2 regions of the Streptomyces kunmingensis genome follow, and region 1 is predicted to be linked to the other one. Evidence: predicted binding sites of a transcription regulator. Region 1 holds the regulator's gene; the other holds the start of a gene.

Region 1 (14,763 bases):
GGCTGTCCGTCCGGTCCATCGCGAGGGCCTCGAACTCGATGGTCCGGCCCTGCGCGACGCGGACCGCCATCTCGGCGGCCGTGGCGGCTTCCTCGGGGTACGGCTTGTAGACGCTCATGTACTGATCGCCGGTCAGAATCCGCTGCACCGCGGCAAGTTCGGCGTCCTGGCCGGTGATGGGGGGCATCTTGGTGATCCCGGCCTCCTTGAGCGCGGCGATCACCCCGCCCGCCATGCCGTCGTTGGCCGAGTACACGCCGGCGATGTCGGAGGCGCCGATCGCCGCGATGGCCTGCTCCATGTTGGCCTTGGCGTTCTGCGGCTTCCAGGCCACGGTGTCGTACGACTTGGCGATCGTCACCGACTCCGAGAGCTCCGCGCGGGCGCTCTCCTTGAAGTCGACGGCGTTCGGGTCGGTCGGCGAGCCGTTGATCATGACGATCTTGCTGTTCTTGGTGGCCTTGTCGCCGAGGGCCTGGACGAGCTCCTTGCCCTGGGTCTCCCCGACGAGCCCGTTGTCGAAGCCGACGTACGCGTCCACCGGCCCCTCGGCGAGACGGTCGTACGCGATGACGTGGATGCCCGCGTCCTTCGCCTTCTGGACCGAGGCGGTGATCGTCTTCGCCTCGACGGCGTCCACGATCAGCGCGTCCACCTTCTTGGCGATCATCTGGTCCACCTGCCGGTTCTGCAGGTCGGCGTCGTTCCCGGCATTGGCGTAGACCAGCTGTCCCTGGCCGTCGGTGAGTTTCGCTATCTGTCTCTCGATGTTCGGGTAGTCGAACTTCTCGTAGCGCGCGGTCTCCTTCTCCGGGAGCAGCAGACCGATCTTGACGTCGTTGCCCTTGCGCACGGGGGCGCTGCTCTCGCTGTCCCCGCCGGGCAGCACACCACCGCAGGCCGTGAGCGAGACCACCAGGACGGATGCGGCGCCGGCCAGCGCGGCACATCGCATTCGCGTGTTCATTACGGATACCTCCCTGACGTGGCCGCAACGGTGCGGCCGAGGTGGCTCGAAGCCAACTCGGCCGCCCAAGTCACGTCAAGAGGTGAAGCAACACCGCAACGAAACCGCATCCGTTACTTCCCCACATGAAGCCAGATACAGCGAATACCGGACATGTGTACCCGGCGGTAACACCCTCGCCGTGCCCTTGGCTTCAGGCCCCGTCGGGCACCCGGTCCAGGAAGCCGTGCACGGCCCGGATCCGCCCGTCCTCGGCGAGCTCGATCACGTCGAACCCGGCGACGGGCGCGCTGCCGTCCGCCTCCGACACCAGCTCCCAGCCGAACCGGGCGATCCCGTGATGCCCGTCGACCGCCCCGAGCGGCCGGAAGAAGAACCCGGGGAACTGCTCGTGCGCGGCGCCGATGACGGCCGCGACCCCGTCGTGCCCGGCGACCTCGGCCAGGGGGTCGGTGTACGCGCCGTCCTCGACCCAGGCGGCGGCGACGGCCTTGCCCAGCTCCTCGGCCCCCGACGCGTTCCAGGCCTCGAAGTAGCGGGCGACGGCGGTCTCGTAGGTACGGGTTCCGGTCATGGCTCGGCCCTCCAGAAGGGGTGTCTCGGCAGCTCATGGGACCCGGAGCCCGAGCGGAGTGCGCCGCCCGGGTTCCGGTGACTTCAGGTTGCCGGGTGCCTTGGGGCGGGGTCGATTACGTCGGAGGTAAGGACGGCGTGGACGATGCCGCCCGGGGCGTCGGAGGCCGCGCTAGGGTGCTGGGTATCCATCGGGAAGCTCCTACTTCCTCGGTGGTCAGGCCCTCGCAGTGGGATGCCAGTCCCGGCGGGGGCCGTCACATGTCTGGATTGTGGTCATGCGTTCTGTTCTGTTGTGCGTGAGCGTAGGGGGCGCAACGGGCGCGTCCGCAAGCCGAGTTGCCGACCTTCACCCGTCCGTGTCGCGACGGGAGGAGAGGTGGGGCTTGGCCTGGTTCCTTTCCCTCTCCCCCGTTCCTTTGGTGTTGCCGCCCCCGCCACCGGGGCACGGGTTTCCGTGCGCCGGTCGTCATACGAGATCGAGTTCGGCCCAGACCGTCTTGCGGGGGCTCGGACCTGCGATGACACCCCATCGGTCGGTGAGCGCCGCTACGAGGACGAGGCCGCGGCCCGACTCGTGCTCCGGCGCCGGAAGCCGAGGCTCGGGGACGGCCTCGCCCCGCGCGTCGGCGACCTCGATGCGCAGGGTGCGCCCGGCCACGTAGACGCTCAACCGGAAGTCACGGCCGGGCAGCCGTCCGTGCGTGACCGCGTTCGCGGCGAGTTCGGCGACGACGAGTGCTGCCGCGTCGAGGTCGAGAGCCAGCCCCCAGGCGTGGAGTTGCTCTACGGCGAGGAGGCGTGCGAGGCGGGCTCCGCGGGGCGTGGGTGACAGCTGGATGTGGAAGTGGCGAGCGGTGTGCGGGAGTTCGCTGATTTCCGGGTTCACGTCACTCAGCGTGGCCGCACCTGCTTACTCTGACCCGCAACATGGCCGTCACGTACGGTGACTGTCCAGCGTTTGTCCAGGGTTGTACAGGCTGTCCAAGCCGCCTTGGGGGTAGGGCCGTTGACGGTAAGTATGCGGCGAGTACGGCGGACCGGAGGTGGGCGCGGATGGCTGAGGCGACGGATGGTGACGGCTGGGAGCTGGAGCCGGGCGACGAGGAGGGCGCGGCCGTCATGGCGCTGATCGGGCGGCAGTTGAGGGCCTGGCGGGAGGCGGTCGGCCTCAAGGCGTCCGAACTCGGAGCGGCGCTGGGCTACGGAGAGGGCATCGTCTACAAGGTCGAGGGTGGGGCGCGGATCCCCCGGCCCGAGTACCTCGACAAGGCGGACGACGTACTGAAGGCGGGCGGCCGCATCAAGTCACTGAAGGAGGACGCGGCCAAGCTCCGGTATCCGAAGAAGGTGCGGGACATCGCCGAGGTCGAAGCGAAATCCGTGGAGTTGACGGCGTACTCGGACCACTATCTGCACGGTCTGCTCCAGACGGCGGAGTACGCGCAGGCGCTCATCTCTATGTGGCGCCCAGTTCTCCCCCGGGAGCAGATCGAGCGAGGTGTGGCGGCGCGCGTGGCACGACAGTCCATCTTCGAACGCGACCCGGCACCGAACCTCAGCTTCATCCAGGAAGAGGTGACCCTGCGACGACCGATCGGAGGGAAGATGGTGCTGCGGCGCCAGCTCGAACACCTGCTGGAGCTCGGGAAGTTGCAGCAGGTCGAGATCCAGGTCATGCCGACGGACAGCGAGGACCACGCCGGGATGAGCGGGGAGATGGAGGTGCTGAAGTTCATGGACGGGACAGCTCTCGGGCGCGGGGTAAGGCTCTTCGGCGGTCGCCCGGTCTCCGACCCGAAGCAACTCCGCGTCATCGAACTGCGGTGTGGCATCATCCGGGCTCAGGCTCACCCACCAGGAGAGTCACTGGCCTTCATCGAGCAAGTGCTGGGAGAACTATGAACCGCAAGACCTCCGCCGGGAGCCCTTCCGAACTGGCCTGGTTCAAGAGCAGCTACAGCAGCGGCAGCGACGACCCGAACTGCGTCGAGGTCGCCCACACCCCCGGCACCACCCACATCCGCGACTCCAAGAACACCCAGGGCCCCCGCCTCACCGTGACGGGCGCGGCCTGGGCGGAGTTTCTCGCCGGTCAGCCCTCGTACTCCGTCAGGTCGATCGCGTAGAGCCGGAAACCCTCGTCCTCCCCGGTGAAGCTCATGCCGAGCTTGTCGAGCACCTTCGCCGAGGACGTGTCGCCGGGTGCGGTGGCCGCGACGACACGGTCGATGCCGCGGTCCTGGAGGGCGAACTCCAAGGTCGCCTGGGCCGCCTCCGAGGCATACCCCTGGCCCCAGAACTGGCGTGCGAGCCGCCACTGGATGCCGATGTGCTCCGCGATCCGGGGCGGAGCGTCGGGAACGTAGAGGCCGACCGCGCCCGCGAGCTCGCCGGAGCCGAGGAGTTCGACGGCGAAGAGGCCGAAGCCCTCGTCGCCCCACTCCTCCTCCCAGCGCTCGATGTCCTCGGCACTCTCGTCGAGGGAACGCGGGGCGCCATCGCCGATGTACTGCATCACGACAGGGTCGGCCTGGATGTCGGCGAGCGGCGCCAGGTCGTCGTCGGGCGACCAGCGGCGCAGGAGGAGGCGAGGGGTACGGATCTCGGTCATGGGTCCATCCTGCGGCATGCCCCAGGACGGCGCGGAGAGCGGCCCGGCTACGGGAGAGCGCCCTTGTCCGGACGCCAGTCCAGGGCCAGTGCCTGCACCCCCTGCGCGGCGCCGGCGATCCGGGAGGACAGGGCGGGCTCGGCGCCATGCTGCCGGTACCTCGTGTCCAGTTCCAGCACCACCGTTGCCAGGACCTCGACCTGCCCGAGAAGTTCGCGCAACCGGCTGCCGGCCTCCGCGCCCCGGCCCGCGGCGGTCACCAGGGCACGCCACTTCAGGTTCTCCAGGTCGAGGTCCAGCTCGTCGAGAGCGACGAAGCCTGCGTCCTTGATCGCGCGACAACCGCGGATCGCGTCGCACGCGTGCAGCACCTGGACGGCCAGCGCGCCCTCGGCGCTGTCCAGGTCCCGCCGGAGCACGTAACGGTGATGCATGCGGCGCAACACCTCCGCCTGCGAGGTGACACCGCGCACGACCGCTCTCCCCCGGCTGGGCACGGCGTCGTTCCACAGCGGCGCATGCTCGAAGTGGTCGCCGTCGCGTCCGAACACGACCCGGTGCAGATGCTTCCACTGCCCGTACGGGAGGTCCGGGTCGGTCATCACCGGTTCGTCCAGGCGCCGGGCGTAGTCCGCGACGTACAGCTCGATGAGCTCTTCGAGGGCCGTGCTCCGCGCCGCCGGCACGGTGTCCCGCACCTCGGGTCCGCTCCGGCCCGCCGGGTCGGCCTCGACGGTCTCCCCGTCCAGGCGCGGCAGCACGGTGTTCGTCAGCGCGCGGGCCGCCGCCGACAACTCCCGCGCCCGCGCGGGCTGCGGATGCTCCGCCGCCGCCTCCCACAGCCCGGCAGCCATCCGCCGCAGCCCCCGGACCAGCTCATCGACCCGCGCCTCGACATCCTGCTCAGTCATGTGCCCCCCTGCTCCATGGCCGATAACTGTGGATTCAAGCAAGCGACGGCGGGCCTGTACAGAGAAAGGGCCCGGAGTCCAAGACTCCGGGCCCTCTCACCTGTTCCGAGCGAAGAGCGTCACTGCTCGGACGACCGCTTGGGCCGCCACACCACCAGCGCACTGGTCTGCTGGACCTCCTGGTACGGGACCAGGTCGCGGCGGTACGAGGCGTGTACCGCCGCCTCACGTTGCTGCATCGTGGCGGCGGCTCCCTCCACGGCGGCGGAGAGCTCCGCCACGCGGGACTGGAGCGCCGCCACCTGGTTCTCCAGCTCGATGATGCGCTTGATGCCCGCGAGATTGATGCCCTCGTCCTGCGACAACTGCTGGACGGTGCGCAGCAGTTCGATGTCGCGGGCCGAGTAGCGCCGGCCACGGCCCGCCGTGCGGCCGGGTGAGACCAGGCCGAGGCGGTCGTACTGGCGCAGTGTCTGCGGGTGCAGGCCGGATAGCTGGGCCGCCACCGAAATGACGTACACCGGGGTTTCCTCGGTGAGTTCGTACGGGTTGGTGCGACGCCGGCCGTCCATCTCGCTCAAGCTCCCTTCGCGGCCTGAAACAGTTCTGCCCGCACATCGGTGTCCTCAGTCGCCTTGCGGAACGACTCGAGGGCCGAACGGGCCTCGTCGGAAAGGTCCTGCTCCTGGGGGACGGCCACCTCGACCGTGACCAGGAGGTCGCCACGCGTGCCGTCCTTGCGGACGGCGCCCTTGCCGCGGGCCCGCATCGTCCGCCCGTTCGGCGTGCCCGGGGGCAGCTTCAGGGTGACGGCGGGGCCGCCGAGCGTGGGCACCTTGACCTCGCCGCCGAGCGTCGCCTCGGTGAACGTGACGGGCACGGTCACCGTGAGGTTGTCGCCCTTGCGGCCGAAGACGGGGTGCGAGTCGACGTGGACCACCACGTACAAGTCGCCTGCGGGGCCGCCCCGTTCACCGGGAGCGCCCTTGCCGCGCAGGCGGATGCGCTGGCCGTCGGAGACACCGGCGGGGATGCGGACCTGCATGGTGCGCGAGGACTTGGCCCGGCCGGAGCCCTTGCAGACCTCGCAAGGCGTTTCGGCGATGAGGCCGCGGCCCTTGCAGTCCACACACGGGTCGGTGAGGGAGAAGCCGCCACCGCCGCCCCGCGAGACCTGCCCGGTGCCGACGCAGGTCGGGCACACGCGCGGCGTGCCGTTCTTGTCGCCGGTGCCGGAGCACGCCTTGCAGGGGGACTGGGACGACATGCGCAGTGGAACCGTCGCGCCGTCCACGGCCTCGGTGAAGCTGAGCGACACCTCGGACTCGATGTCCTGGCCGCGGCGCGGCTGGGTACGGGTACCCGCGCCCGCGCCGCCCCGGTTGAACAGGCCGCCGAAGACATCGCCGATGCCGCCGCCGAACCCGCCCTGGCCCTGGCTCTGGCCCTGGGCGCCGCCACCGAAGAGGTCGCCCAGGTCGAAGTTGAACGATCCGCCGCCGCCCCCGCCGGGTCCCGGACGGAACCCGCCGTTGCCGAACAGGGCGCGCGCCTCGTCGTACTCCTTGCGCTTCTTGGGGTCCCCGAGGACGTCGTTCGCCTCGGAGATCTCCTTGAAGCGCTCCTCCGCCTTCTCGTTGCCCTTGTTGGCGTCGGGGTGGTTCTCCCGGGCGAGCTTGCGGTACGCCTTCTTGATCTCGGCGTCGGTGGCGTCCTTGGGGACGCCGAGGACCTTGTAGTAGTCCTTCTCGATGAAGTCCTTGGTGCTCATCGGCCTCGACGTCCCTCCTCACTCACATCAGTTTCTCCGCGGATGACGTCAGCCCTCGTCCGGGCCACCGCTCTCCTTCTCCGCGTCCGCCTCGGGGGCGTCGGCGGTGTCCGACGTGCCCGCCTGCGCGCCCGGCTGCGGCTCGGCCACGGCCACCCGCGCGGGGCGGATGGTCCGGTCACCGATCTTGTAACCCGGCTGCAGGATCGCCACACAGGTCGTCTCGGTGACGTCCGGCGCGTAGCTGTGCATCAGGGCCTCGTGGACCGTCGGGTCGAAGGGCTCGCCCTCCTTGCCGAACTGCTGGAGGCCCAGCTTGGCCGCGACCGTCTCGAGCGACTCCGCGACGGACTTGAAGCCGCCGACGAGCTCGCCGTGCTCACGGGCCCGGCCGACGTCGTCGAGGATGGGCAGCAGCTCGGTCAGGAGGCTCGCCACGGCGATCTCCTTGACCTGCACGCGGTCCCGCTCCACACGGCGCCGGTAGTTCTGGTACTCGGCCTGGAGGCGCTGGAGGTCCGCGGTGCGCTCGTTGAGCGCGGTACGCACCTGGTCCAGCTGGGCCGTCAGGGCCACGTCCTGCGCGGACGCGGCCGCCTTGCTCGTGTCCCCGGCCGGGGCCGCCGGGCCCTCCTGGAGGGAGGACTCGGGGGCCTTCGGCTCGGCGTCATCAGCGGTGGCGCCGGAGGGGACGTCGGGCTGCTCGGCGTTCTCGTCGCCGAGACCCGGGGTCTCCTCGGTCATCAGGCGGCGCCACCCTTCGCGTCGTTCGGCTTCTCGTCGTCGACGATCTCGGCGTCGACCACGTCGTCGTCCTTGCCCATGTTCGGGCCGGCGGCACCCTCGGCACCCGGGGCTGCGCCCTCGGCACCCTGCGCGCCCTGGGCGTCGGCGTACATGGCCTGGCCCAGCTTCTGCGAGACGGCGGCGACCTTCTCGGTGGCGGTGCGGATCTCGGCCGAGTCCTCGCCCTTGAGCTTTTCCTTCAGCTCGGTGACGGCTTCCTCGACCTCGGTCTTGACGTCACCGGGGACCTTGTCGGCGTTGTCCGCGAGGAACTTCTCCGTCTGGTAGACGAGCTGCTCGCCCTGGTTGCGCGACTCGGCGGCCTCGCGGCGGGCGTGGTCCTCCTCCGCGTACTTCTCGGCCTCTTCGCGCATCCGGTTGACCTCGTCCTTCGGCAGCGAGGAGCCACCGGTGACGGTCATCTTCTGCTCCTTGCCCGTGCCGAGGTCCTTGGCCGTGACGTGCATGATGCCGTTCGCGTCGATGTCGAAGGCGACCTCGATCTGCGGGACACCGCGCGGGGCCGGCGGCAGGCCCGTCAGCTCGAACATTCCGAGCTTCTTGTTGTACGCCGCGATCTCGCGCTCGCCCTGGTAGACCTGGATCTGCACCGACGGCTGGTTGTCCTCGGCCGTCGTGAAGATCTCGGAACGCTTGGTCGGGATCGTGGTGTTGCGCTCGATGAGCTTCGTCATGATCCCTCCCTTGGTCTCGATGCCGAGGGACAGCGGGGTGACGTCGAGGAGCAGGACGTCCTTGACCTCGCCCTTGAGGACACCGGCCTGGAGGGCGGCGCCGATGGCGACGACCTCGTCCGGGTTCACGCCCTTGTTCGCCTCGTTGCCGCCCGTCAGTTCCTTGACGAGGTCGGCGACGGCGGGCATACGGGTCGAGCCACCGACGAGAACGACGTGGTCGATCTCGGAGAGCTGGATGCCCGCGTCCTTGATGACGTTGTGGAACGGCGTCTTGCAGCGCTCCAGAAGGTCGGACGTGAGCTGCTGGAACTGGGCGCGCGTGAGCTTCTCGTCCAGGTGCAGCGGGCCCTCGGCGGACGCCGTGATGTAGGGCAGGTTGATCGTGGTCTCGGTCGAGGACGAGAGCTCGATCTTCGCCTTCTCGGCGGCCTCGCGCAGACGCTGCAGCGCCATCTTGTCCTTGGCGAGGTCCACGCCGTGGCCGTTGTTGAACTGCTTGACCAGGTAGTCGACGACGCGCTGGTCCCAGTCGTCACCACCGAGGTGGTTGTCACCGTTGGTGGCCTTCACCTCGACGACGCCGTCGCCGATCTCCAGGAGGGACACGTCGAAGGTGCCGCCACCGAGGTCGAAGACGAGGATCGTCTGGTCGTCCTTGTCGAGGCCGTACGCCAGGGCGGCGGCCGTCGGCTCGTTGACGATACGCAGGACGTTCAGGCCCGCGATCTCGCCGGCCTCCTTCGTCGCCTGACGCTCCGAGTCGTTGAAGTACGCCGGGACGGTGATGACCGCGTCGGTCACCTTCTCGCCCAGGTAGGACTCCGCGTCGCGCTTCAGCTTCTGCAGGATGAAGGCGCTCATCTGCTGCGGGTTGAAGTCCTTGCCATCCAGGTTGACCTTCCAGTCAGTGCCCATGTGGCGCTTGACGGAGCGGATGGTCCGGTCCACGTTCGTGACCGCCTGGCGCTTGGCGACCTCGCCGACGAGCACCTCGCCGTTCTTGGCGAAGGCGACGACGGACGGCGTGGTCCTGGCGCCCTCGGCGTTGGTGATGACGGTGGGCTCGCCGCCTTCGAGAACGCTGACGACGGAGTTAGTCGTGCCCAGGTCGATGCCGACCGCACGTGCCATTTCGATTCCTCCAGCTGATACTTGAGTGGAACTGACTCAAGACTGCAACACCACCCCCCTCCCCGTCAACAGACATGAGCCGCACCCACTCAACTTTTATCCTGCGCTTATGGGCAGTCTTCTGGGAAAGCCGCTCTGACCAGCGCGTTCGCTCAGCTGCTGGCGGGCCGTACGACGCAAGGAGCCCTCGTGGAACTGCCCCGGGTAGCCGTCGTAGCCGTCCTGATGGTCAGCCACAACCGTCGCACCACCACCCTCGCGGCCCTCGACGCGCTCGCCGCACAGCGCGGCCTTCCCGCCGGGACGCACGTACGGGTCCATCTGGTCGACGCGGGCTCCACCGACGGCACCGCACCGGCCGTGCGCCGCGCCCACCCCGGCGTCCAGGTGACGGCCGTCGGGCCCGACGTCTACTGGGGCCAGGGCACGCGCCTCGCCAGCCGCAACAGCCGCGCGGCCGGCATCCCGGAACCCACGCACCAGCTGTGGCTCGACGACGGCGTCCGCCTCGCGCCGGACGCGCTGGCCCGCCTCCTGGACGTGTCGGCGGACTTCGACGAACAGGCCGTCGTCGTGGGCGCCGTCCGGCGCGACGGCGTCACCGCCCGCTCGGGCCGCCGCCGGCACGGCCGCACCCTCGCCCTCGTCGAACCGTCCGAGGGCCCCGAGCCCTGCGACACGTACGACGGCGACGTGGTCCTGCTGCCCTGGGCCGTACGGGAGCGGGTCGGCGACATCGACAAGGTCTTCCGGCACGGCATGGGCGACTACGACCACGGCTTCCGGGCCCGTCGCGCGGGCGTCGCCGCCTATGTCGCCCCGCGTCCCGTAGGCGACCGCCACGCCGGTGAGCGTCCGGCGGGCCGCGCCCCGTACGGGTCCCGCGAACCCGGCATCGGCGTACGCGAGGCGCTGCGGCGGCGGGCCTCCCAGCCGGAGCTGCCGGTGTGGCAGTGGTGGGTGTACTGCTGGCGGCACACGGGCGTGCGGGCGCCGGTGCTGATGGTGGCGCCGTACGTGGTGACCGTGGCGCGGGCGCTCGCGGCGGGACGCGCCACGCCTTGAGGCCTGTCTTTGAATTCCCTTCTGCGCCCCGACGCCGGGTCAGCCATCGGGCCAGTTGTCCCGTCAGCCGTCAGCCGTCAGCCGTCAGCCGGCTCTGTGAGGGCGGCGTACAGGCGCTCGGTCCGCTCGACCCACGCCTCCTCCCCGTACCGCTTCGCGTAGACCCCGCGGCAGTGCGCGCGCAAGGTGGGGAAGATCCGTTCGGCGGCGTCCAGGGCCGCGGGCAGTTCGGCGTCCCACGCGGTGACGGTGCCCGTGCCGTCGGCGCGCACGGCACGCGGCGCGGCCGACCCCTCGAAGGCGAGCACGGGCAGTCCCGCCGCCAGGGCCTCCGGGTAGACGTGCGGCACGGTGCCCGCCACCCAGCGGCCGGGCAGGACGAGGCCCCGGTATCCGGGCAGCGCGCGGCGCAGCGCGGGCCGTTCGACGACGCCGAGGAACCGTACGGACGCGGGCGCCGCCGCCCGGCACGCGGGCTCCGACGGGCCCGCGCCCACGACGTCGAGCCGCCGTCCCGCGGGCCAGCGGCGCAGCAGGCCGAGGATGTTCTCCTCCGGGGCGAGCCGCCCGACGACCACCCAGGCACCGTCCCCCTCCGCGGCCTGCGCATCGTCCGCCGCGGGCACGTAGTTGGGCACCACCGTGAGCCGTTCCGCCGGGAGTCCGGCCCGCTCGTAGGTGGACCGGCTCAGCTCGGAGAGCACGATCACGCGGTCGGCGCGCCGCAGCAGCGGGTCCTGCCGGATCCCGCCGCGGGACGCCCAGGCGAGCGGCAGCGTGGCGAGCGGCCCGCTCCACCGGCAGCCGTGCCGCATCCCGGCCCACCGGTCGCCGTCGACGCACCGGGCGCAGGGCGCGCCGTCCGGGTCCTGGCCGGCCGCCGCGCACAGCGGGCGGTAGTTGTGCAGGGTCGCCACCAAGGGGCGGGTCCACTCGGCGGTCCAGGAGCGGCCGGGGCCGGGGGGCAGGGTGTGGACGTGCACCACGTCCGGTGCGAAGGCGCGCAGCACGGGCAGCGGACCGCGGCCGTACCCGGTGGCGAGGGTGACGGCACGGCGGGCCGCGTACCGGGAGGCGGTGCGCGGACCGTCGGTCCGGGTGGCGAACAGGCGGACCTCGTGGCCCGCGCGGCCGAGGGCGGCGGCCTGGTCGAGCACGGCCTCGTCCTCGCCGCCGGGCACGGACGGGCCGTGGAAACCGTGGACCAGCGCGACCTTCACGCGAACACCGCCTCCTTTGCCACCCCGGTCCGTACGAGGGCCAGGTCGACGCCGAACTCCCCTGCCCCGGCGAGTACTTGAGGCAGTTCCGGCTCCGAGTCGACCTGGAGCAGCACCCGTTCCCCGGGCGCCACGACGTCCTCCCACACCCCGTCCAGGCGCCGCACCCACGCACGGTCCCGGTCGCCGAGCGCGTACGGCAGCACGTGCCAGTCCACGTCGCGGGCGGCAGCCCTGCGCACTCCGGCCCGTGGCCCGCCGAACGGCTCGAAGGAGACGATCCGCCCCCGGTAGCCGCGCCGCCGCAGCGCCCGCCCGAAGGCACCGTCCTGACCGCCGGAGTCCAGCACCAGATCGATCTCGAAGTGGGCGATTTGCCGCACCAGTTCCCGCATCCGACCGAGACCCGTCATACGTCTGCTCCCTTGCGTCTGCGCTTACCTGTACGTCTTCGTGCGCGTGGCTTACCTGTACGTCTTCGTGCGCGTGTGGGGATGGGAATCGGGGATGGGGATACGGGGACGGGGCGGGCCAGGGAGATCGCGCGCCGGGCCCCTCGTGTCACCCGGCGCCGGGCCCCTCGTGTCACCCGGCGTCGGCCCGCAGCAGGTCCGCCCGCTCGACCGGCGCCGCCCGCACCCGTCTGCGGCCCCCATAGACCGGCACGCGCAACAGCAGCACCACGGACACCAGCGCGGCCCCGCCCAGCCACCAGAGCACCGACGGCCCCACGGCTCCGCGGTGCAGCAGCACCCCGGTGGCCGTGCCGAGCGTGGCGGCGGCGCCGAGTACGACCGCCACGCCGGGCGGGGTGAGCCCGAGCCGGCGCAACCGGTGCGCGATGTGGTCCGGGCCGGGGCGCAGCACCCCGCGCCCGGCCAGCCGCCGTGCCACGACCACCAGCACCGCGTCGGCGGTCGCGACGACGGTCAGCGCGAACAGCGCGGCGGGCGTGGTCTCCCGCGCGTGCCCGACGTTCACGAGCAGGGCCGCGCAGGCCACGAGGAACCCGGTGAACAGCGCGCCGCTGCCGCCGGGGAGGACCCGGGCCGGATGCCAGTTCAGGGTGAGGAACCCGGTGAGCGAGGCGGCGAGCAGGCCGAGGACGACAGCGAGCGAGCCGGATCCCTGCGCCCCCGCGCACACGCACAGGCCGAGCGCGGTGACGACGCCGACCACGCCGAGGGCACCGTCGAAGGCGGCCGGCAGTGTGAAGGCGTTCGTCACGAAGAGGATCCACAGCACGGCCAACGCGCCCGTGGCGAAGCCGAGTTGGGTACCGTGCACGACCACGCTGGCCGCCCCCGCCTCCACGATGATGCGGGCCCGCGCCCCCATCGGCCGCAGGTCGTCGAGGAGGCCGAGGAGGGCGACGGCGCCCGCGGCGAGCAGCAGGGTGCCGGTGCCGGAGTCCAGCGGGACGAGTCCGGAGGCGGCTCCCGCACCCGCGACGACGGCCGTGGCACCGGCCACCGCGACCCCGCCGAGGCGCGGCACGGACCGGGTCTGCGCCGCCCGCCCGCCGCGCCGGGCGACGCCGAACGAGGTGCGCGCCGCCAAAACCCGCAGCGCCGCGGTCAGTCCGGCGGCGAGCGGCAGCGCGGTCGCCGCGGCGGCGATCCCGTACAGCACGTTCAGAACCGGGCCGGGGCGGCGACGGCGGCGGCAGCGGGCGGGAACAGCGCGGGGGCCGCGGGCCCCGGCACCGAGCCGCGCGCGTCGGCCAGTGCGGCGTCGACGATCTCCGCGAGCCCGAGTTTGGGCTCCCAGCCGGTGAGCGCACGAAACCCGCCGGTGACGTCCGGCCCCCGCGTCGCCATCCCGTCCCGCCGCTCACCGACGCCCCCGTCCTCGTCCTCGTACGGCAGGAACCGCAGCGGTGACGCGGTGCCGGAGCGTTCGGCGACGAGGGCCGCCAGTTCGGCGGTGGTGGTCTCCTGGGCGCCGCCGATGTCGAGGATCTCGCCGCTCGTGTCGGGGAGGGCGAGCAGGCGCAGGAGTCCGTCGACGGCGTCGGCGACGTGTGTGAGGCGGCGGCGCCCGGTGCCGTCCCCGTGGACGGTGAGCGGCCGGCCCGCGACGGCCTGCGCGGCGAGGCGCGGCACGAGGGCGCCGGGCGACTGGCGCGGCCCGGCGGTGTCGGGGAGGCGGGCCACCGTGACCGGCAGCCCGTGCTCGCGGTGGTGGCCGAGCGCGAGGAGTTCGTCGCTCGCGCGGGAGGGGGCGAGCAGCAGCGGGAGGCCGTACCGGCAGGCGGTCTCGGCGACGAGCCGGACGTCGACCGGGGCCAGCTGGACCACCGCGTCGCAGCGGCCGGTCAGCTCGTCGAGGAGGCGCCCGTCCAGGACCGACCCGCGGACGAACCGCAGCTTGCGGTCGGGCCAGGCGGCGGCGAGATTGGCGCGGTGGCCGCCGGACAGGTCGTCGAGGACGACGACGGTGTGGCCCCGGTCGATCAGCGCGTCGGTCAGGTGCGAGCCGATGAAGCCCGCGCCTCCGGTGACCAGGTACGTCAGGGGTGCGGTCATCGTGTGGGGCCCCTCATGAGGTGCGGTATCGGGGTGACACCGGGCGGTATCGGGGTGACACCGGCGGGCCACGCCCGGTCGGAGCCCTACATAAGCTATTCCGTTATGTCCAAATATGGGGTGAATAACACGATCAGCTTTGGCGAGGGCTCCCGGGAGGACCTCCCGGAGGCCCCTGGCGAGGGCACCCTCAGCGACGCAGATCACGACCCGGGCGACTACATTGCGATCGCGTAAGTGGGTAGTCTCAGACGGACTGCATAAGTTACCGCTTAGTAATCACGAGTACGTCAAAGAAGAGACCACCTCGCAGGCCCGAGGAGCCCCCAAATGCAACTCGCCGCGATCATCGTGTCGCTGGTTCTGATCGTGGTCGGTGTGGCCCTGTTCGCCCGCGCCGTCCTGCAGATCTACAACTTCATGCGGCTCGGCCAGAACGTGCCCGCGGGCACCCGCACCGACGAACCCGTCCAGCGCACCGTCACCGTGGCCAGGGAGT
Region 2 (14,763 bases), on a different contig from region 1:
CGTCCGCCGGGTTCAATGCCGCCGATTCCAAGCCACCCGCACCATCCGGCCCACCCGTCCCACTGGCCCCGTTACCGCCGGAGGTGTTCCGCACCTGGTGCTCGCATTCCTGACTCGTCCTACCCATGGGCGCAGGTGACGGACCGTCAACCCACGCGCTCCTCTGGCATGGCTCCTGACCATTCCAGTGCCGGTGAGCAGGGGGCGCACATCACCTTGCCCGCCACCCGAAGGAGTGAACATCGAGGGGGAGTTGGGGAGCAAGTTCCCCGGACCCGGCGCCGACGCGCCCACAGTGCGCCGGTTGGACGTCTTTCACAGGCTTTGGCAAGATGCCCCGCCACGCCTCAACGGAGTTGATCATTCCGCCCCAAAACAGGCGCCCCACCTGCCGGTACAGGCCAACCCGCACAGATCGGCCACTCCCGTGCAGACCTCAGGCAGACTGGCCGAATGCGCATCGAACTGACCACCGAACCCGGCGCCCCCGACCGCCCGAACGAGGACTACGCGTCGATCTCGGTTCCGGCCTGCGGACAGGGCGGATCGCTGGTCGTTCTGGACGGTGTCACACCCCCGCCCACCGAGGACGGCTGCCTGCACTCCGTCCCGTGGTTCACCGCCCGGCTCGGCTCGGCCCTGGCCGAACTGTCCGCTTCACGCCGGGATATGACGTTGCGTTCCATCCTCGCGGCGGCCATCACCCGCACCGCCGACGCCCACCGCCCGACCTGTGACCTTTCTCACCCGCGCACGCCACAGGCAACCGTCGTCCTGGCCCGCTGGGACGCGGAGCGGGTCGAGCATCTGGTGCTGTCCGACTCGGCGCTGCTCGTCGAGGCCCCGGACGGCGCGGTGTCGGTGCTGCTCGACGACCGCCTCGACCGGGTCCCGCGCGCCTCCCTGGTCTCGGACGAGGTGGCCGACGCGACGGTACGCAACAAGGAGGGCGGCTTCTTCACCGCGGCCGCCGACCCCACGGTGGCGACCCGCGCCGTGACCGGCACCCTCCCCCGCACTCAGGTCCGGGCACTGGCCGCGCTGACCGACGGAGTGACGCGCTGGGTGGAGAAGTTCCACGAGGGCGACTGGGCCGAACTGTTCGCCCTCATACGCAAGGAGGGCGCGGAGGCGGTGGTGGCGCGGGTCCGCGCGCTGGAGGACGCGGATGCGCAGGCCCGTACGTATCTGCGACACGGCAAAACCCACGACGACGCGACGCTGGTGTACGCGGAGTTCTAGCGTCACGGGGCTCCGCCCCGTACCCCGCTGCCTCTCGTCCGCAAGGCGGGGCTGATGAACATCTACTCCGCCCCGGCGTTCAACTGGTGCAGCAGCCGCGCCAGTTCCGCCACCTCCACCCGGTCCCACCCCGCGAGCTGTCGCACGTACCTCATGCGCCGCGCCTCCCGCACCTGCCCGAAGTCGGCCCGGCCGCGCTCGGTGAGGGAGATGAGCCAGGCGCGGCCGTCGGCCGGGTCGGGTTCACGGGCGACGAAGCCGAGGTCCTCCAGGGCGCGCAGCTGGCGGCTCATCGTGGCCTTGCCGACCCCGATGTACGCGGCGAGTTCGGTGGCCCGCTGCGCCCCGCACTCCTCCAGGCGCACGAGCAGCCCGTACGCGGCCGGCTCCAGGTCCGGATGGACCTCACGGGCCATCTCGCCCGAGGAGGCCCGGGCCCGGCGCAGGAATACCGTCAACTCCCGCTCCAGGGCGAGGAATTCGTGGTCCACACCAGTCGGCGCGGGCGCGGAATTCGTGTCCCGTTCGGCGCTCTGCCGCTCGCCGTTCCCGTCTTCGTGCACGTCAGCACCCATGGCCAGAGTTTCCCCGGGTTTCCCGGTTCTGAAAGTTTTCGCCAATTGCCGCCATTACCGCAGCTCCGTCAGTATTTCGCAGGAGTAGACCAACGGCAGCATCCGGTCCCTCTTCCCACCCGCCGGTCTACATGCGTAGCGTCATGCATGGCATGTCCATTCCAGCTCGCTATCAATCCGGCCGGCCGTGCCGCCGGAGAGACATGTCGACAGGTCGCACACCCGGCACAGGTCCCCGATCAGCGCCGCGCTGGTCCCCCACGGCCTTCATGGAGGCATGCAATGCCCGTGCACAGACCCGGAACCCCCAAGCGTAGAAGCGTCGCCGCCGGCGCCCTGCTCGCCGCCCTCTCCCTCCTGTTCACCCTGCCGAGCGCCGCGCAGGCCGCCGACGTCCCCGCCCGGGGCGAAGCCCGTATGGGCATGGGCGTGGCCGCGCACGACGGCGACACCGGCCAGGGCCCGGTCGGCAGGGTCACCCAGACCGAGGGGGTCGACGTCAGCAGCCACCAGGGCAACGTGGCCTGGTCGACCCTCTGGAGCAGCGGCGTGAAGTGGGCCTACGCCAAGGCCACGGAGGGCACGTACTACACGAACCCGTACTTCGCGCAGCAGTACAACGGCTCGTACAACGTGGGCATGATCCGCGGCGCCTACCACTTCGCGACCCCCGACACGACGAACGGCGCCACGCAGGCCAACTACTTCGTGGACCACGGGGGCGGCTGGTCGAGGGACGGCCGGACGCTGCCCGGCGTGCTCGACATCGAGTGGAACCCGTACGGCGCCGCCTGCTACGGCAAGACGGCGGCCGGGATGGTCACGTGGATCCGGGACTTCGTGAACCAGTACAAGGCGCGCACCGGCCGCGACGCCGTGATCTACACGGCGACGAGCTGGTGGACCCAGTGCACGGGCAACTCCGCCGCGTTCGGCTCCACCAACCCGCTGTGGATCGCCCGCTACGCCTCCACCGTGGGCACCCTGCCGGCCGGCTGGGGCGTCCAGACGATCTGGCAGTACACGTCGAGCGGTCCGACGGTCGGCGACCACAACAAATTCAACGGCGCCCTGGACCGAGTCCAGGCACTGGCCAACGGCTGACCCAACCAAGCCTGTCCGGCCAAACCAAGCCCGTCCGGTCAAAACAAGCCCGTCCGGTCAAAACAAGCCCGTCCGGTCAAAACAAGCCCGTCCGGCGATTGAGGACCGGGGTCCGGGGCAGTGCCCCGTGACGGTACGCGCAGGCCCGGGCTCCCTAGAGAACCCGGGCCTGCACTATCCGGCCACACCCGTCACGCCGCGACCGGAACCTCCAGATCCGCCGGGGCAGAAGCGGGCGCAAGCGCCAGCTCAAGCACCTGCCGCACATCCGTCACCGGATGCACATCCAGCTTCTCCAGCACCTCGGCCGGCACATCATCCAGATCCGCCTCGTTCCGCTTCGGGATGATCACCGTAGTGATCCCGGCCCGATGCGCGGCGAGCAGCTTCTGCTTCACGCCCCCGATGGGCAGCACCCGCCCGGTCAGCGAAACCTCCCCGGTCATCGCCACATCCGTCCGGACCAGACGCCCACTCAGCAGCGAGGCAAGGGCGGTCGTCATGGTGACGCCCGCGCTCGGCCCGTCCTTGGGCACGGCCCCGGCCGGGAAGTGGATGTGCACGCCGCGCTCCTTCAGATCGGCGACGGGCAGCTCCAGCTCCGCGCCGTGCGAGCGCAGGAAGGAGAGCGCGATCTGCGCCGACTCCTTCATGACGTCGCCGAGCTGACCGGTGAGGGTCAGTCCGGCCGCGCCCGTCTCCGGGTCGGCGAGGGACGCCTCCACGTAGAGCACGTCACCCCCGGCGCCGGTCACGGCGAGCCCCGTCGCGACACCCGGCACCGCCGTGCGCCGCTCGGCCGGGTCCTGCGCGGACTCGGGCACGTGGTGCGGCCGCCCGATGAGCGACCGCAGCTCGGCGTCGGTCACCGTGAACGGCAGCTCACGCTCGCCCAGTTCGTGCTGCGCGGCCACCTTGCGCAGCAGCCGGCCGACAGAGCGCTCCAGGTTACGGACACCGGCTTCCCGGGTGTACTCCCCCGCGAGCTTGCGCAGCGCGCTCTCGTCGAGCGTGACCTCGTCCTTCTCCAGACCGGCCCGCTCCAGCTGGCGCGGGAGCAGGTGGTCGCGGGCGATGACGACCTTCTCGTCCTCGGTGTAGCCGTCGAGCCGCACCAGTTCCATACGGTCGAGCAGTGCCTCGGGAATGGCTTCGAGGACGTTCGCGGTCGCGAGGAACACCACATCGCTGAGGTCGAGTTCGACCTCCAGGTAGTGGTCGCGGAACGTGTGGTTCTGCGCCGGGTCGAGGACTTCGAGCAGGGCCGCGGCGGGGTCGCCGCGGAAGTCGGAGCCGACCTTGTCGATCTCGTCGAGCAGGACCACCGGGTTCATCGACCCGGCTTCCTTGATCGCCCGCACGATGCGGCCCGGCAGGGCACCCACGTACGTACGGCGGTGGCCGCGGATCTCGGCCTCGTCGCGGACGCCGCCGAGGGCGACGCGGACGAACTTGCGGCCCATCGCGTGCGCCACGGACTCGCCGAGCGAGGTCTTGCCGACGCCGGGCGGGCCGACGAGGGCGAGCACGGCGCCGCCGCGACGGCCGCCGACGACGCCGAGCCCGCGCTCGGAGCGCCGCTTGCGCACGGCCAGGTACTCGGTGATGCGCTCCTTCACGTCCTCCAGGCCCGCGTGCTCGGCGTCGAGGATCTCCTGGGCGCCCTTGATGTCGTACTCGTCCTCGGTCCGCTCGGTCCACGGCAGTTCGAGGACGGTGTCGAGCCAGGTGCGGATCCAGGAGCCCTCGGGGGACTGGTCGCTGGACCGCTCCAGCTTCTCGACCTCCTTGAGCGCGGCCTCGCGGACCTTCTCTGGCAGGTCGGCGGCCTCGACGCGGGCGCGGTAGTCGTCCGACTCCTCGCCCTCCGCCTCGCCGTTCAGGTCGCGCAGTTCCTTGCGGACCGCGTCGAGCTGGCGCCGCAGCAGGAACTCGCGCTGCTGCTTGTCGACGCCTTCCTGTACGTCCTTGGCGATCGACTCGGCGACGTCCTGCTCGGCGAGGTGCTCGCGCAGCTGCTCGGTGGCGAGCTTGAGGCGGGCGACCGGGTCGGCGGTCTCCAGGAGTTCGATCTTCTGGTCGGTGGTGAGGAAGGGCGAGTATCCGGAGTTGTCGGCGAGGACGGACACGTCGTCGATCTGCTGGACGCGGTCCACGACCTGCCAGGCGCCGCGCTTCTTCAGCCAGTTGGTGGCGAGCGCCTTGTACTCCTTGACCAGCTCGGTGACGGCGCCGGGCAGGGGCTCGGGCACCTCCTCCGCGACGGTCAGTCCCTCCACCCAGAGGGCGGCGCCGGGTCCGGTGGTGCCCGCGCCGATCCGCACGCGGCCGCGGCCGCGGATCAGGGCGCCGGGGTCACCGTCGGCGAGGCGGCCGACCTGCTCGACGGTGCCGAGCACACCGGTGTTCGCGTACGTGCCGTCGATGCGCGGAACAAGCAGCACCTTCGGCTTGCTGTCCCCACTGGATCGGGCGGCGGCCTGGGCGGCCTCCACCGCGGCGCGGACGTCCGTGTCGTTCAGGTCCAGGGGCACCACCATGCCGGGCAGCACGACCTCGTCGTCGAGCGGCAGCACGGGCAGGGTGAGCGGTGTGGACGTCGAAGCCATGATCTCCCCTTCGGCAGTCAAGTTGAGCTATGTCGACTCAATGCTCGAGCGCCTCCGAATGTTCCCAGCCACGTGTTCGCTCTCAGCGATCGCACCTGTCCCAGCAGAAATGGACCCCCGTAAGGTGCGAACAGCGCCAGTGACTATTACGGGGGCCCTATCGGGTCTCTCTCCCACCGGGGGTGTGTTCATGGCAGGCGACGCCGATCTCGTACGCGACTGGGTGGACGGCTGGGTCGTGTCGCGCGGGGCGGCTCCCCCGCTCGTCGAACCCTGGGGGTACACGGTCCATGTGGGCCTGCCGGAGCAGCCGGGGCGGCACGTCCTCGGCGCCGTCAACGACGGGGTGCGCGAGGACGACGTCCGCAAGGCCGCCGAGTCGACGCGCGCCCGCGCCTTCCACCTCAAGGTCTTCGCCGAGCCCGAGCGCGTCCTGCCGTGGCTCGGCCCCGCGTGGCAGCCGTACGGCTCGGGCGACTTCCTGATGGCGACGGCCCTGGTGCCCACCGCCGGACCGGCCGTCCCCCCGGGCTACCGGCTGCGCACCTGGAGCCGCGGCGGCGTCGTCCGGGCCCTCGTCACCGACGCGGACGGGGCGTTCGCCGCGCGCGGCCAGGTCGCCCCGACCGGCGCGAGCGCGGTCGTCGACCAGATCGAGACGTCCTTACGCCACCGCCGCCGGGGCCTCGGCAGGGTGGTCATGGCCGCCCTGCACGCGGCCGCCGCGGCTCAGGGCGCCACCCGGGCCGTCCTCGCCTGCACCCCTGAGGGCCGCCTGCTCTATGAGGCGGTGGGCTGGCACGTCGTGGCGCCGCTGACCAACGCGAAGCACCTTGGGGCGGTGGGCTGAGGGGTCATGCGGCTGCGGGCCGGTGGGGGCTGGTCGCGCAGTTAGCCGCGCCCCTGGAGCATGCGGCTCCGCCGCAGCCCCATGAGGGCGCACGCAGTGCGCCTTTCAGGGGCGCGGGGAACTGCGCGACCAGCCACGACGGTGCCGCACCCGCCCCACCGGGGCATTACCCACGGCGAGCGGACCGGCCAGGCACCCTGCGGCGCAGCAGGGGCCAGGTCCCGACGCCGACGGCCAGCGCCAGCAGATGCCCCCAGTTCGTCATCGGGTCGGTGAACGCGACCAGGTCCTCGATCAGCATCGCCGCGAAGCCGCCGAGCACCAGCCACCGCGGCCATGGGGTGAGCAGCCCGGCCAGCGCCCCGATGCTGGCGGCGACGCCGAAGCTGATGCCGTAGTCGAGGCGGTGCAGCGAGCTCTGGGGAAGGTGGCCGGCCATCACCGACAGGCCCACGGGGATCTCGGTGGCCAGGGTCGCCAGGACATGGCCGAGCAGGAAGACACCGGCGGTGCGCAGCCCGCCCGTGCGCCGCTCCAGAGCGGTCAGCACGACCACGAACGCGACCACGAGCGGGGACATGACGCCGCCCGCGATCCACAGCGCGCTGGCCCCGAGCACGAGCACCGGCGAGTGCGCCAGGTGCGTGACGTCGGTGCTGGACGCCCGGAGCGCCGCGGAGACCGTGTCCGGGTCCGCGAACTCCATGAACAGCGAGGTGCCGGCGAGGACGACGGCGTACGCGAAGGTGAAAGGGGTCCCGGTCGGCGTGGGCAGCAGCCGCCGCAGCCGCGCACGCCTCGGGCGCGGGCGTGGCCCGGTCTCCAGGGGCGGGGGGCTCGGCTGCGCCGGGATGCCGGCCGCCGGGCGCCGGACCTCGGGTGCGGGCACCGTCTCGACGTCGGTCTCCGGACGCCGGACCCCAGGTGCGGGCACCGTCTCGACGTCGGCCGTCACGCCTGCCTCCCCGTGCAGCAACCCTTTCGCACAGCTCCCTTTCGCCCAGTTCCGTCCCTGAAGATCTATCCCAGATTTCGGTCCGGCCGCCGCCACTGTCCATGACAGGCGCCACATGTGACCAGTTTCACAGCAACCTCCCGGACGTCGACGGCGTCCGCCTCGAACCCACCGCTCCGGCCCACCAGAATGACCACATGCCCGACAGCTTTGTCACGGAAATGCCCACCGTCCTGGACCGCCGTACCGGCCCCTTCGGCGAGGTCGTCCTGCGCCGCCACGGCGCTCTGCTGCAGATCATCGCCAACGGCACGTTCCTGATGGACACGTCCGACGGCCGCTCGGAGCGGCTCCTGATCGACGCGGCGCTGGCCGCGCTCCCGCCCACCCGGTCCGGGCCGAGCCTCCTCATCGGCGGTCTGGGCGTCGGATTCTCCCTGGCCCACGCCGCGGCGGACCCCAACTGGGGCCGCATCACGGTCATCGAGCGGGAACCCGCCATCATCGACTGGCACCTCGACGGGCCGCTGCGCCCCCTCTCCGCCGAGGCCGTCGCCGACGCCCGCACCGAGATCATCGAGGCCGATCTGGTCCGCCACCTGCACGAGGCGTCCGTCACGTACGACGCCCTCTGCCTCGACATCGACAACGGCCCGGACTGGACCGTCACCGAGGACAACGAGGGCCTCTACTCACCCGCGGGCCTCGCCGCCTGCCAGGCCCGCCTCAACCCCGGCGGGGTACTGGCCGTCTGGTCCGCACAGCCCTCCGCAAATTTCGAAGGAACCTTGCGGAATGCCGGATTCCGGGCGGTCCGCACCGAAGAGATCCCCGTTGTCCGAGGCGTACCCGACGTGGTGCACCTCGCAGTACGGGCCGCGTAGCCGACCGGCGGTAACTCCCCGTACGCTGACGTCCGAAACCCAGATCATTCAAGCGTCAAGCGCGTCAGGACGGCGCGCATTCAGGGGCGGGGCGATGGAGCAGACACACACCTCCCACAACGGCAGCACGGCGACCCCGGGTGCCCAGCGACGGGTGCTGGTCGTCGAGGACGACCCCACGATCGTGGACGCCATCGCCGCCCGGCTGCGGGCCGAGGGATTCCTCGTGCAAACCGCACAGGACGGACCGGCGGCGGTCGACACGGCCGAGGCATGGCAGCCCGACCTGCTGATCCTCGACATCATGCTGCCCGGATTCGACGGGCTCGAGGTCTGCCGCCGGGTGCAGGCGGCACGACCGGTCCCGGTCATGATGCTGACGGCACGCGACGACGAGACGGACATGCTCGTCGGGCTCGGCGTCGGCGCCGACGACTACATGACCAAGCCGTTCTCCATGCGGGAACTGGCGGCGCGGGTCCACGTGCTGCTGCGCAGGGTCGAGCGGGCGGCACTCGCCGCGGCGACCCCCCGCAGCGGCATCCTGCGCCTCGGCGAGCTGGAGATCGACCACGCGCAGCGCCGCGTGCGGGTCCGCAGCGAGGACGTCCACCTGACGCCCACCGAGTTCGACCTTCTGGTGTGCCTGGCGAACACCCCCCGCGCGGTCCTCTCCCGTGAGCAGCTGCTCGCCGAGGTGTGGGACTGGGCGGACGCCTCGGGCACCCGCACCGTCGACAGCCACATCAAGGCCCTGCGCCGGAAGATCGGCGCCGAGCGGATCCGCACCGTGCACGGTGTGGGCTACGCACTGGAGACGCCGAACCCGTCATGAGCACTGGCAGCGGGGACCGGGCACCGCACGGCCGCTCCCACCGGCCGCATCCCCTCAGCCCGCTCTGGGCGACGGGCGGCCTGCGCCCCTTCTCGATCAAGGCGAAGCTCGGCACGCTCGTCGTCGTCTCCGTCTTCATCACCACGGGCCTGCTCATGGTGGCGATGTACACGGCGACGGAGCTGCGCTTCATCACCGTGTTCTCGATCATCGCGACGCTGCTGATCACTCAGTTCGTGGCGCACAGCCTCACCGCGCCGCTCGACGAGATGAACACGGTGGCCCGCTCCATCTCCAACGGCGACTACACGCGCCGGGTCCGGGGTGCGGGCCGCCGCGACGAGCTCGGTGATCTCGCGGTCACGATCAACCGCATGGCCGACGAGCTGGCGGCCCAGGACCAGCAGCGCAAGGAGCTGGTCGCCAACGTCTCGCACGAGCTGCGCACCCCGATCGCGGGCCTTCGCGCGGTCCTGGAGAACGTCGTGGACGGCGTCATGTCGGCCGACCCCGAGACGATGCGCACCGCGCTGAAGCAGACGGAGCGGCTCGGCCGGCTCGTCGAGACCCTCCTCGACCTGTCCCGCCTGGACAACGGCGTGGTCCCCCTCAAGGCCCGCCGCTTCGAGGTCTGGCCGTATCTGTCGGGCGTGCTCAAGGAGGCGAACATGGCGGTGTCCCAGCGCGCCGGCATCGCCTCCGGCTCGGGCACCCATACGCGTACCGACGTCCATCTCCACCTGGACGTCTCGCCGCCCGAGCTGACGGCGCACGCCGACCCGGAGCGCATCCACCAGGTCGTGGCGAATCTCATCGACAACGCGGTGAAGCACTCGCCGGCGCACGGCCGCGTCACCGTACGGGCCCGGCGGGGCCCCTCCCCCGAGTCCCTGGTCCTCGAGGTGCTCGACGAGGGGCCCGGCATCCCGCAGTCGGAGTGGCACCGGGTCTTCGAGCGTTTCAACCGGGGCAACGCCGGACAGTCGGCCAACGGCAAGGGTGACGGCGGCACGGGCCTCGGCCTCGCCATCGCACGCTGGGCCGTGGACCTGCACGGCGGGCGGATAGGCGTGGCCGAATCGGAGCGTGGCTGCCGCATCAAGGTCACTCTTCCGGGAGAGCCGCGAACGCAAAGTTGACGTAGGGTTTCGGTCAGGCGGAGGTCAAGCCGCGTCCACGCGTGCCCGGATGTGCCGGGTGCGCGTCCGAACGTACCGAAACCCCGGTTGTTTCCCGCCATTTCACGGCCCGAAACCCGACGTCCGATGTGACTTACACGACGGATCACCGGCCCGGTCTGCACGTCTCGCTCATGGAGGCGTAGCCTTTATTCCCGCTGTCCATCACCTTGTGAGAAGCGGAAGAGGGCGGTTACCGCCGTGTCGCCACAGTCCCCCAGTAACTCGAGCATCTCGACCGAGACCGACCAAGCCGGCCAGGGTAAAAACCCTGCCGCTGCCTTCGGTCCCAATGAGTGGCTCGTCGACGAGATCTATCAGCAGTACCTCCAGGACCCGAATTCGGTCGACCGAGCCTGGTGGGACTTCTTCGCCGACTACAAGCCAGGTGCCGCAGCCGCGGGGGCTGCGCCGACCGCGGCGCCGGCCCAGAAGCCCGCGGCCCCGGCCCAGCCGGCTCCCGCCGCGCAGGCACCCGCCGCACCGGCCCCGGCCGCCCCCGCGAAGCCCGCCGCGGCTCCCGCACAGGCCGCCCCGGCTCCCGCGCAGCCTGCACCGTCGGGTCCCGCCGCCGCGAAGCCCGCCCCCGCCGCCCCCGCTCCGAAGAAGGCTGAACCAGTGACGACCGAGGCCCCCGCCGGCCCCGAGCTCGTGACGCTGCGCGGTCCCGCCGCCGCCGTCGCGAAGAACATGAACGCGTCCATCGAGGTCCCCACGGCCACCTCCGTGCGCGCCGTCCCGGTGAAGCTGCTGTTCGACAACCGCATCGTCATCAACAACCACCTCAAGCGCGCCCGCGGCGGGAAGATCTCCTTCACGCACCTCATCGGGTACGCGATGGTGCAGGCCATCAAGGCCATGCCGTCGATGAACTACTCCTTCGCGCAGAAGGACGGCAAGCCGACCCTGGTCAAGCCGGAGCACATCAACTTCGGCCTCGCCATCGACCTCGTGAAGCCCAACGGCGACCGTCAGCTGGTCGTCGCGGGCATCAAGAAGGCCGAGACGCTGAACTTCTTCGAGTTCTGGCAGGCCTACGAGGACATCGTCCGCCGCGCGCGTGACGGCAAGCTCGGCATGGACGACTTCACCGGCGTCACGGTCTCCCTGACCAACCCCGGCGGCCTCGGCACCGTCCACTCCGTGCCGCGTCTGATGCCCGGACAGTCGGTCATCATGGGCGTCGGCTCGATGGACTACCCGGCCGAGTTCCAGGGCACGAGCCAGGACACCCTCAACAAGCTCGGCATCTCGAAGGTCATGACGCTCACGTCGACCTACGACCACCGGGTCATCCAGGGCGCCGCCTCCGGCGAGTTCCTGCGTATCGTCGCGAACCTCCTCCTCGGTGAGAACGAGTTCTACGACGAGATCTTCAAGGCCCTGCGCATCCCCTACGAGCCGGTCCGCTGGTTCAAGGACATCGACGCCAGCCACGACGACGACGTCACCAAGGCCGCGCGGGTCTTCGAGCTGATCCACTCCTACCGGGTCCGCGGCCACGTCATGGCCGACACCGACCCGCTGGAGTACAAGCAGCGCAAGCACCCCGACCTGGACATCACCGAGCACGGGCTGACGCTCTGGGACCTGGAGCGCGAGTTCGCCGTCGGCGGTTTCGCCGGCAAGTCGATGATGAAGCTGCGCGACATCCTCGGTGTCCTGCGCGACTCGTACTGCCGCACCACCGGCGTCGAGTTCATGCACATCCAGGACCCGAAGCAGCGCAAGTGGATCCAGGACCGCATCGAGCGCTCGCACTCCAAGCCGGAGCGCGAGGAGCAGCTGCGCATCCTGCGCCGGCTGAACTCGGCGGAGGCGTTCGAGACCTTCCTGCAGACGAAGTACGTCGGCCAGAAGCGCTTCTCCCTGGAGGGCGGCGAGTCCGTCATCCCGCTGCTCGACGCGGTCATCGACTCCGCCGCCGAGGCCCGCCTCGACGAGGTCGTCATCGGCATGGCCCACCGTGGCCGCCTGAACGTGCTGGCCAACATCGTCGGCAAGTCGTACGCGCAGATCTTCCGCGAGTTCGAGGGCAACCTCGACCCGAAGTCGATGCACGGCTCCGGCGACGTGAAGTACCACCTGGGCGCCCAGGGCACCTTCACCGGTCTGGACGGCGAGCAGATCAACGTCTCGCTGGCCGCGAACCCCTCCCACCTGGAGACGGTCGACCCGGTCATCGAGGGCATCGTCCGCGCCAAGCAGGACATCATCAACAAGGGCGGCACGGACTTCACGGTCCTGCCCGTCGCCCTGCACGGTGACGCGGCCTTCGCGGGCCAGGGTGTGGTCGCCGAGACGCTCAACATGTCGCAGCTGCGCGGCTACCGCACGGGCGGCACGGTCCACATCGTCATCAACAACCAGGTCGGCTTCACCGCCGCCCCGGAGTCGTCGCGCTCCTCCATGTACGCCACCGACGTGGCCCGCATGATCGAGGCGCCGATCTTCCACGTGAACGGCGACGACCCCGAGGCCGTCGTCCGCGTCGCGCGTCTGGCCTTCGAGTTCCGTCAGGCGTTCAACAAGGACGTCGTGATCGACCTCATCTGCTACCGCCGCCGCGGTCACAACGAGTCGGACAACCCGGCGTTCACGCAGCCGCTGATGTACGACCTGATCGACAAGAAGCGCTCGGTGCGCAAGCTCTACACCGAGTCCCTCATCGGTCGCGGCGACATCACCCTCGAAGAGGCCGAGCAGGCGCTGCAGGACTTCCAGGGCCAGCTGGAGAAGGTCTTCACCGAGGTCCGCGAGGCCGTGGCGCAGCCGGGCGACGCCCAGCTGCCGGAGCCGCAGCCCGAGTTCCCGGTGGCCGTGCAGACGGCGATCTCCCAGGAGGTCGTCAAGCGCATCGCCGAGTCCCAGGTCAACATCCCGGACAACGTCACGGTGCACCCGCGTCTGCTGCCGCAGCTGCAGCGCCGCGCCGCGATGATCGAGGACGGGACGATCGACTGGGGCATGGGCGAGACCCTCGCCGTCGGCTCCCTCCTCCTGGAGGGCACCCCGGTGCGCCTGTCCGGCCAGGACTCGCGCCGCGGCACCTTCGGCCAGCGCCACGCGGTCCTCATCGACCGGGAGACCGGCGAGGACTACACGCCGCTGCTCTACCTGTCGCCCGAGCAGGCCCGTTACAACGTCTACGACTCGCTGCTCTCCGAGTACGCGGTCATGGGCTTCGAGTACGGCTACTCGCTCGCGCGTCCCGAGTCGCTCGTGCTGTGGGAAGCCCAGTTCGGCGATTTCGTCAACGGCGCGCAGACGATCGTCGACGAGTACATCTCGGCCGCCGAGCAGAAGTGGGGCCAGACGTCCGGCGTCACCCTGCTCCTGCCGCACGGCTACGAGGGCCAGGGCCCGGACCACTCCTCGGCCCGTATCGAGCGCTTCCTCCAGCTCTGCGCGCAGAACAACATGACGGTCGCCATGCCGACGCTGCCGTCGAACTACTTCCACCTCCTGCGGTGGCAGGTGCACAACCCGCACCACAAGCCGCTGGTGGTCTTCACCCCGAAGTCGATGCTGCGCCTCAAGGCCGCCGCGTCGAAGGTGGAGGAGTTCACGTCGGGCGGCTTCCGTCCGGTCATCGGCGACGACTCGGTGGACGCGAACGCGGTCCGCAAGGTCGTCTTCGTGGCGGGCAAGCTGTACTACGACCTCGAGGCCGAGCGGAAGAAGAGCGGCGTCACCGACACCGCGATCATCCGCGTCGAGCGCCTGTACCCGCTGCCGGGTGCCGAGCTCCAGGCCGAGATCGCCAAGTACCCGAACGCCGAGAAGTACCTGTGGGCGCAGGAGGAGCCGGCGAACCAGGGCCCGTGGCCGTTCATCGCGCTCAACCTGATCGACCACCTGGACCTGGCGGTCGGCGCCGGCCTCCCGGGTGCCGAGCGGCTGCGGCGCATCTCGCGCCCGCACGGCTCGTCCCCGGCGGTCGGCTCCGCCAAGCGCCACCAGGCCGAGCAGGAGCAGCTGGTGCGTGAGGTGTTCGAGGCGTAAGCCTCGCCTCCAAGTCTCGTACCGAGCACAGCGGTCGGGGCCGGGCCCCGAGTCCTTCAAGGACTCGGGGCCCGGCCCTTTCGCGTTCCCGTATGACACCCCTCCAGCGCCGGTGACCTGCAAGCTTTACAAGTCACTTGACTTCACATGACAAAGCTTGTTGAATCACATTCATCGACAAGTCGGCCTGGAAGGCAGGACAGCGATGGGGTACGACAGCACGGTCGGCATCATCCTGGCCGGCGGCCGGGGGGAGAGGGCGAAGCCCATCACTCTGCAGTCCGCCGACTACATCCGCAGCAAGGCGCTCATCCCGTTCGCCGGCAGACCTCTCATCGAGTGGATCGTCGAGGCCTGCCGTGACCAAGGCATCCGTCGCTTCTACGTGGTGGCTCAGGGCGTGGAGAACCGGAGCCAGATCAAACTGGTGCTCGGCCACGGCGAGCGCTACGGAGTGCAGATCGACTACTCACGGGCCCGCTTCGACCCGTACAACGTGGGCTCGGGCGCGGCCACCCTGCACAAC

Evidence for each region. The regulator HspR, encoded in region 1, represses chaperone genes until heat shock. The targets are predictions, from matches to a motif close to TTGAGNNNNNNNNNCTCAA.
Region 2: a site for HspR is predicted at 5,553-5,571, ahead of lon (endopeptidase La). Genes of this name have one in related genera too.

What each region holds. Positions count from the first base shown of each region.
Region 1 is NZ_BAAATS010000017.1:330,907-345,669, reverse strand. It holds gene ABD366_RS20995 (sugar ABC transporter substrate-binding protein) at 1-967, opposite strand, end outside; gene ABD366_RS20990 (nuclear transport factor 2 family protein) at 1,161-1,541, opposite strand; gene ABD366_RS20985 (ATP-binding protein) at 2,010-2,429, opposite strand; gene ABD366_RS20980 (helix-turn-helix domain-containing protein) at 2,597-3,445, shown strand; gene ABD366_RS20975 (DUF397 domain-containing protein) at 3,442-3,669, shown strand; gene ABD366_RS20970 (GNAT family N-acetyltransferase) at 3,636-4,154, opposite strand; gene ABD366_RS20965 (hypothetical protein) at 4,202-5,065, opposite strand; gene ABD366_RS20960 (heat shock protein transcriptional repressor HspR) at 5,185-5,637, opposite strand; gene dnaJ (molecular chaperone DnaJ) at 5,643-6,836, opposite strand; gene grpE (nucleotide exchange factor GrpE) at 6,885-7,580, opposite strand; gene dnaK (molecular chaperone DnaK) at 7,580-9,451, opposite strand; gene ABD366_RS20940 (glycosyltransferase family 2 protein) at 9,677-10,516, shown strand; gene ABD366_RS20935 (glycosyltransferase family 4 protein) at 10,594-11,736, opposite strand; gene ABD366_RS20930 (class I SAM-dependent methyltransferase) at 11,733-12,149, opposite strand; gene ABD366_RS20925 (MraY family glycosyltransferase) at 12,322-13,368, opposite strand; gene ABD366_RS20920 (NAD-dependent epimerase/dehydratase family protein) at 13,371-14,264, opposite strand; gene ABD366_RS20915 ((Fe-S)-binding protein) at 14,595-14,763, shown strand, end outside.
Region 2 is NZ_BAAATS010000018.1:110,679-125,441, forward strand. It holds gene ABD366_RS22145 (protein phosphatase 2C domain-containing protein) at 454-1,242, shown strand; gene ABD366_RS22150 (MarR family winged helix-turn-helix transcriptional regulator) at 1,305-1,805, opposite strand; gene ABD366_RS22155 (lysozyme) at 2,100-2,921, shown strand; gene lon (endopeptidase La) at 3,113-5,530, opposite strand; gene ABD366_RS22165 (GNAT family N-acetyltransferase) at 5,721-6,380, shown strand; gene ABD366_RS22170 (rhomboid-like protein) at 6,547-7,335, opposite strand; gene ABD366_RS22175 (spermidine synthase family protein) at 7,533-8,219, shown strand; gene ABD366_RS22180 (response regulator transcription factor) at 8,314-9,054, shown strand; gene ABD366_RS22185 (sensor histidine kinase) at 9,051-10,193, shown strand; gene ABD366_RS22190 (multifunctional oxoglutarate decarboxylase/oxoglutarate dehydrogenase thiamine pyrophosphate-binding subunit/dihydrolipoyllysine-residue succinyltransferase subunit) at 10,434-14,237, shown strand; gene ABD366_RS22195 (NDP-sugar synthase) at 14,443-14,763, shown strand, end outside.